One region of the Rhizobium sp. C104 genome, then DNA from elsewhere that is predicted to be linked to it. Evidence: riboswitches for the same ligand, from Rfam matches in the RefSeq annotation. Region 1 holds a riboswitch; each other region holds the start of a gene.

The links. A riboswitch is a leader RNA that binds a small molecule or an ion and turns the genes downstream of it on or off. The one in region 1 is predicted to bind cobalamin.
Region 2: another riboswitch for cobalamin. It lies ahead of bluB (5,6-dimethylbenzimidazole synthase); the one in region 1 lies ahead of nrdH (glutaredoxin-like protein NrdH).
Region 3: another riboswitch for cobalamin. It lies ahead of MF410_RS23210 (CbtB domain-containing protein); the one in region 1 lies ahead of nrdH (glutaredoxin-like protein NrdH).

The regions. Positions count from the first base shown of each region.
Region 1 covers NZ_CP092348.1:4,160,546-4,162,800, reverse strand. The annotation lists gene nrdE (class 1b ribonucleoside-diphosphate reductase subunit alpha) at 1-653, opposite strand, end outside; gene nrdI (class Ib ribonucleoside-diphosphate reductase assembly flavoprotein NrdI) at 632-1,036, opposite strand; gene nrdH (glutaredoxin-like protein NrdH) at 1,053-1,274, opposite strand; cobalamin riboswitch at 1,532-1,759, opposite strand; gene MF410_RS21610 (heavy metal translocating P-type ATPase) at 1,964-2,255, opposite strand, start outside.
Region 2 covers NZ_CP092348.1:1,151,380-1,153,634, reverse strand. The annotation lists gene MF410_RS06870 (DUF2865 domain-containing protein) at 1-687, shown strand, start outside; gene bluB (5,6-dimethylbenzimidazole synthase) at 691-1,380, opposite strand; cobalamin riboswitch at 1,422-1,609, opposite strand; gene MF410_RS06860 (MFS transporter) at 1,780-2,255, shown strand, end outside.
Region 3 covers NZ_CP092348.1:4,509,087-4,511,341, reverse strand. The annotation lists gene MF410_RS23215 (CbtA family protein) at 1-573, opposite strand, end outside; gene MF410_RS23210 (CbtB domain-containing protein) at 586-795, opposite strand; adenosylcobalamin (AdoCbl) riboswitch at 808-950, opposite strand; gene MF410_RS23205 (histidine phosphatase family protein) at 1,027-1,581, shown strand; gene MF410_RS23200 (bifunctional diguanylate cyclase/phosphodiesterase) at 1,983-2,255, shown strand, end outside.

The sequences.
Region 1 (2,255 bases):
AGCGCCGAATTGATCGAGCGGCCGATCGATTCCATATTGTCCTCGACGCGCAGCAGGAAGCAGGAGACAAGTTCGCCACGCTGCTTCTTGCCGGCATTGAGGAAGGTCGGCGTTGCCGGCTGGAAACGGCCGGAAATGATCTCGTCGACCATGTCGCGGGCAAGGGCCTCGTCACCCCGCGCCAAGGTCAGCGCCACCATGCAGATGCGGTCCTCGTAGCGCTCGAGATAGCGCTTTCCGTCGAAGGTCTTCAGCGTATAGCTGGTGTAATATTTGAAGGCGCCGAGGAAGGTCGGAAAACGGAATTTCCTCGCATAGGCCTGATCGAACAGGTCGCGGACGAAATTGAAGGAATACTGGTCGAGAACCTCCTGCTCGTAATAACCCTCGGTGACGAGGTAATCGAGCTTTTCCCTCAGATTGTGAAAGAACACGGTGTTCTGGTTCACATGCTGCAGAAAATACTGCTTCGCCGCCATGCGGTCCTTGTCGAGCTGGATCTTCCCCTCGTCGTCATAGAGGTTCAGCATCGCGTTCAGCGCGTGATAGTCGAGCGTCTCCGCCGCTTTCAAAGGGCGTTCGCCGGCGGGATGAGCAAAAGTGTTATGCGGTTTTGCGCCCGCATCCCGCGTCAGAGTTGTTCCCGTGTCCAAAATTGTTCCATTCCGTGTTTGACGTTGGCGACATCCTCGGCCGTGCCCATGAGCTCGAACCTGTAGAGGTAAGGCACCTGGCATTTTTGCGAGATCACGTCGCCGGCGAGCCCGTATGTCTCGCCGAAATTGCTGTTGCCCGCGGCAATCACGCCGCGGATATGTCCTCGGTTTTCCGCATCGTTCAAGAAACGGATCACCTGCTTGGGAACGGCACCCTTGCCACCGTCGCCGCTGTAGGTCGGCACAATGAGAACGAAGGGTTCGCGGATAGGGAACGCCTCTGCGCCGCCAGCCGGAATGCGCGCCGCGCGCAGTCCGAGCCTGGCGACGAAGCGATGGGTATTCTCGGAGCGGCTGGAATAATAAACGATCAGCCCCATCGCCTTTTTCCTCGGGTCAGGAGAGCGCGCTGATCATATCGGGGCGGAAACCCGCCCAATGCCGCTCGCCGGCGATCACGACCGGCGCCTGCATGTAGCCGAGGCTGCGGACACGATCGAGCGCTTCGGTATCCTGCGAGATATCGACGATGTCGTAATCGACGCCCAGCCGGTCGAGGGCGCGATAGGTGGCGGTGCACTGGACGCAGGCGGGTTTGCTGTAGACGGTAACGCTCATCATGTTCCTCGTGATGTCAAAGAATTCAGGACGCAAGACTGGGATCGGGCGCCTTGCAGCGTCCGGGGCAACATTTGGTGATCTGGCAAAGTCGGCGTTTAAACGCCTGATACGATCCCTCTCGGGATTTGCGCGGGCGGCGGCCTTGATATTCTGGACATGACTTCAACCCCGAAGTGCTCATGCGGACGTTCGGGGCAGCGTAACAGGCGCGAATCATTCCGCTGTCATTCACGCGACCTTCCGGACACCCCGCCCGTGGACATCTAGTTCAAGGCAGGTCTCCTGGCTTGCGGGTCGAAGCACCCTGCCCCAGCCTTCCCGAGGCATCATGCCTCAGTGACCTGAAATCGGACAGTTGCTCGCCGCTTACAGTTGCGGGGGCAGCTCCGGCCTTGCTGCGCCGTCATGGCGAAACGCACCGTATTCCCGTCTTAGCCCGCGATCCGACACGAATCGAAGGAACCTTGAACACTAGATATAGTACGCGAATCCGAAATCACGTCAACGGATGGTTTGTGCATTGCGTTACGACAGGTTTGAAATCGCTACGTTCCTGTGAAAAACATGGCTAACGAAGGCTTAACGAAAAGAGGCTGTCGAGAAGGCCGAAACGAAGAGAGCCGGCCTATAGCCGGCTCTACGATTGTCGATTCCGGATCAGCCCGCATCGTCGCTGCGAAGAGAGTTTATCCCTCGACCCGCAACAGCCTCAGCGCGTTGATCGTCACCAGCACGGTCGCACCGGTATCGGCGAGAATCGCCGGCCAGAGCCCGGTGATGCCGGCAATCGTCGTCACCAGGAACACCGCCTTCAGCCCGAGCGCGATGCTGATATTCTGCAGGATGTTGCGCATCGTCCGTTTGGACAGTTCGATCATCCGCGCCACGTCGCCGACGCGCCCGTGCAGCACGGCGGCATCGGCCGTCTCCAGCGCCACATCGGTGCCGCCGCCCATGGCGATGCCGATATCGGCGGCG
Region 2 (2,255 bases), 1.5 Mb from region 1:
TGCAACAGCGAGAACTTCTATGCGCCTTCCGAGCGCAATGCCAACGACCCTGCCCCGAGCGTCGAGGAGCAGGCGATGCGTTCGGACACTTTCATTCCGCTCGGCGGCAAAGAGGCCGATCCGCGCTACGGCCTGCCGCGGGCCGATATGCTGTCGCCGGTCAGCACCATCTGCGTGCGCAGCTGTGACGGCGGCTTCTTCCCGATCAGTTCAAACACCACCTCGGTCGATTTCGGCCGCGACGCCCAGACCTGCGCCAAGATGTGCCCCGGCATCGAAACCCAGCTTTTCTATCGCGACGTGACGAGCACGGAAGCCTCGAACATGATCTCGGTCGCAACCGGCACGCCCTACAGCGCCATGAAGAACGCCTTCGCTTACAAAAGCCGCGCGCCCGGCGAGAAAAACGCCTGTGCCTGCAATCTCACCGCCTATTACGACGAGATGCGCGGCAAGCAGGCGATAAGCCAGCCGCCGCCACAGGGCTCGATCACCACCATCCGCACCAATCCGCCGGCGAAGGATACAGCGGCCGCCGCCGCGCCGCAGCCATCGGTTCCAGAGCGTCCCTACGACCCCACGCAGAACAAGGTCCGCCAGGTCGGCCCGCAATTCCTCGCCGGCGACCAGGGCTCGATCGACCTTGCCAATCCTGCCGCACCTGGCCCGCAGCCGCAGCAGCAGTGATCGCTACCTCTCGTTCCTTCCCCAGCCATCGTGGAAGACGAGTTCCTCAAGCGGTAGCCGCTGCCGCCAGCCTTTGACCGAGAGTTCCGGCTGGTCGTAGAGCCGGTCGACGAAACCGGCGCAGAGCCAGGCAACCGCTTCGATATGCTCGGGGATGCCGAGAATGGTCTTCAGGTCGGCTTCGTGAAAGATGCTGACCCAGCCAATGCCGATCCCTTCGGCGCGGGCCGCCAGCCAGAGATTCTGGATGGCGCAGACTGTCGAATAGCTGTCCATTCGCGGATTGTGCGTGCGCCCCAGCACCACGCTGCCGCTGCGGGTGGGATCGCAGGTTACGCAGATACCGAGCGGCGCCTCCACGATGCCTTCCAGCTTGAGGGAGCGATAGACCTGCCGCCGCTCGCCCTCAAACATCAATGCCGCTTCCTCGTTGGCCTTGGCAAAGGCATCGCGGATGCGCGCTCGCACCGTTGGACTTCTCACCAGAATGAAATTCCACGGCTGCATGAAGCCGACGGAGGGTGCGTGGTGCGCGGCGGTCAGCAGCCGTTCCACCACGTCGTCGGGCAAGGGCTCGGGCAGGAACTGGCTGCGAACGTCGCGCCGCGTCATGATCGCGTGATAGACGGCCTCGCGTTCGGCCAAGGAAAAACCGGACGCCACGGACAGGGCATCCTCATCAAAGGGTCGCATCGTCAAATCCCCAACAACGCAACCGCCCGCCGTCCGCGCGGGTTGGGTCTATCTTGCCAGGCCGGTCTTCTGACTTGGCGTCATCCGTCTGCCGCAGCCTTCCCGGCGAAAGCCAGTGGCATGATAAAGCGGCAAACGTCGGCCTTACAGCGTTGGGCACGTTTCGGTCTCGCACCGAATTCCCGATTCTCCCGCTTGAAAAGCGGGCACCTGACGGCGCATCTATTTCAGCAAACCGGCCCTGCGGCAAGCGGCCTCATGCCGCATTCACCCGTATGTGACATCGATCGCGTGGACAGGTGTGCATCGCTGCCGTAGAACCGAACAGATCCTAACCGACGCCTGTGGCGCCGCAATTTTCCTCTTTGCACCCAGTTGCCCGTGCCCCGCCTGACACCCATGATCCTTGCGGTCGCCCTGTTCATGGAACAGATGGATTCGACCGTCATCGCCACCAGCCTGCCGGCGATCGCAGCCGATCTCGGCACCTCGCCGATCGCGCTGAAGCTTGCCGTCACCAGCTATCTCGTGGCATTGGCGATCTTCATCCCGATCAGCGGCTGGATGTCGGATCGTTTCGGCGCGCGCAACATCTTCCGTATGGCGATCTTCGTCTTCATGATCGGCTCAGTCGCCTGCGCCTTTTCCAATTCGATTGCGGCCTTCGTCGTCGCGCGGCTGATCCAGGGCGCCGGCGGCTCGATGATGACGCCGGTCAGCCGTCTGCTGCTGGTCCGGGGAACGCCGCGCCACGAACTCGTCGATGCCATGGCCTGGCTGACCATCCCCGCGCTGATCGGCCCGATCATGGGGCCGCCGATCGGTGGTTTCCTCACCACCTATCTCACCTGGCACTGGATCTTCTGGATCAATGT
Region 3 (2,255 bases), 350 kb from region 1:
GATCGGCGGCAGCAGATAGAGCACGAGCACGATGAAGACGAGATAGGCGATGCCGGCAATGATCGCGCCGTTCCAGAGGCCGAAACGCTCGGAAAGACGGCGCGACAGCGCCACCGCGGCAATCAGCGCGGCGAGCGAGACGACAATCATCAGGAAGAACAGCTCGGTCCTGACGCCGATCGTATCGGCATTGCCGACCGCCGGCGGGTTGGCCGGATATTTGATAGCGGGAACGAGCACGATCGCCACGTAGGCGAAAATGGCGATGACCGCCGAGGTGCCGCGCGCCGAAAGATTGCTGACGCGGCCGTGCACGAAAGCAAAAGCGAGCGCGAAAAGCCCGCCGACGGCGATGCTGTAAGCCATGACGCCGGTGAAAAGGCCGAGACCGGCCTGGGTGGCCCGGCTGACGATTTCAGGTTCGGCAGCTTCGCCGGCCGCCTGGGCGCTCGCCTCCTCGAAAGCGATCGCCGCATCGACCAGCGGCTCGCCGAAGACATGGGCGAAAGCGAAAACGAGGATGCCACCGAGCAGCCCCGCGAGCATGCCGCGAAGGAGAAGGTTTCCAACCATGTCAATATCTCCCTAGTGGCAGGGAAAGCCAAGGAGATGGCGGGCGTCATGCACGAATTCGTGCACATACATGCCGTTGAACAGCGCCATCGCGCCTTCCTCGGTGCCAACGAAATAGATGGCGATAAGCATCAGCAGGCCGCCGAAGATCGCCCAGGGCAGGATTTCGCCGACGGGGATCGGGGCCGGCGCCGCGGCGGGCGCGAAAGTGGTGTCAGACATGTATTCCTCCGGAATGACGCGTTCAGTCGAAAGAGTGTTTGTGCGGTAAGGTCTGACTTCCAGCGTGAAAAAGCTTCAACACGCTGGTCACAGTGGCGCGACCGCGCCGGATTTCCACCGGCTTCCAAACCCGCAACAACACGGTTATATCTGCTCGCCGAAGAGACTGTCAACGAAACTTCACGAGCCGGCAAAGGGCCGTCCCACTGCACCCCGGGAGATCGGAAGACTGTGAATACGCGCCTCACCTGGATCTGCCACGGCGCGACGACGGCGAGCCGCAAGACGCTGTTCCCACTTGACGAACCGCTGGAAGGCAAGGCGGCGGAAGACGCCGGCCGGATGGCTGCCCCACCCCGCGCCGACCGTATCGCCACCAGCCCCGCTTTGCGCGCCCGCCAGACCGCTGACGCGCTCCGCCTCGAAGCCCGGATAGATCAGGCGCTGCGTGACTGCGACCATGGCCGCTGGGCCGGCAGGTCGATCACAACGATCGAGGCCGAAGAGCCGGAGAACCTCGTGGCCTGGATGAGCGATCCGGAAGCGGCCCCGCATGGTGGCGAAAGCCTTCTTGATCTCAGAACACGCGTCGCCGGCTGGATGGACGGTGAATCCGCCCTCGGCGGCCATGTGATTGCCATCAGCCACGCGGCCGTGATCCGGGCGGCGGTCGCCCATGTGCTTCAGGCGCCGCACTCCTCCTTCTGGCGGAGCGATATCGAGCCGCTCGCCATCGTTTGCATGACCAGCAATGGCAGCCGCTGGTCTCTGCGCTTTCCGTATTAGCGGCTCCTCATTTTATCCAGCCTTACACAAGCAAATCGCGTCATCTCTATTGAACCGGGTTTGACCGGGACTACTTCCTTTCCCAAGGAGATGGAAGAATGACATATGATTGGAGTGGGGAGCGCACGCGTCGTCTGCGTTTGATGCGTGTCGCCACAATCACGGTTCTGGTCGGTCTCATCGTCAGCGTTCCGCTGCTGATCGTCACCGCCTGAAGCACGAGAAAAGGCGAGCGATGCACCAGCACGCTCGCCTTCGTTCTTTCCCGTCCCGGCTCAGCATCCTCAGTCCCTCAACGGTGCAGCAACAGGCTGCCGCCTCCAAAAATTCGCCTTCTGGTTTCAACGAACATTTCAGACTTTCATGATAGTTCGGCAGATGGTGGAGATGGAGAAGGCCACATGCCGGTGTTTTTCCAGAGCAGGGCCGGAAGGCAATGCGTATCGATCGTCGGGCTTGGGATAACTCTCTGGCTCCTCGGCGCGCTTTTGCAGCTTGACGACAGCCTTGTCTTCTTCATGACCGGTTTCGGCGAATACGGCGCCGACAAACTCGTTCTGGCGCTTGGCATCGCCGGCGCCATGAGCTTCATCTATTCGGTGCTGCGCATCGCCGACCTGCGCAAGGAAACGGAACTGCGCGCCGCCGCCCAGGCGAAGGCCGATTGGACCGCG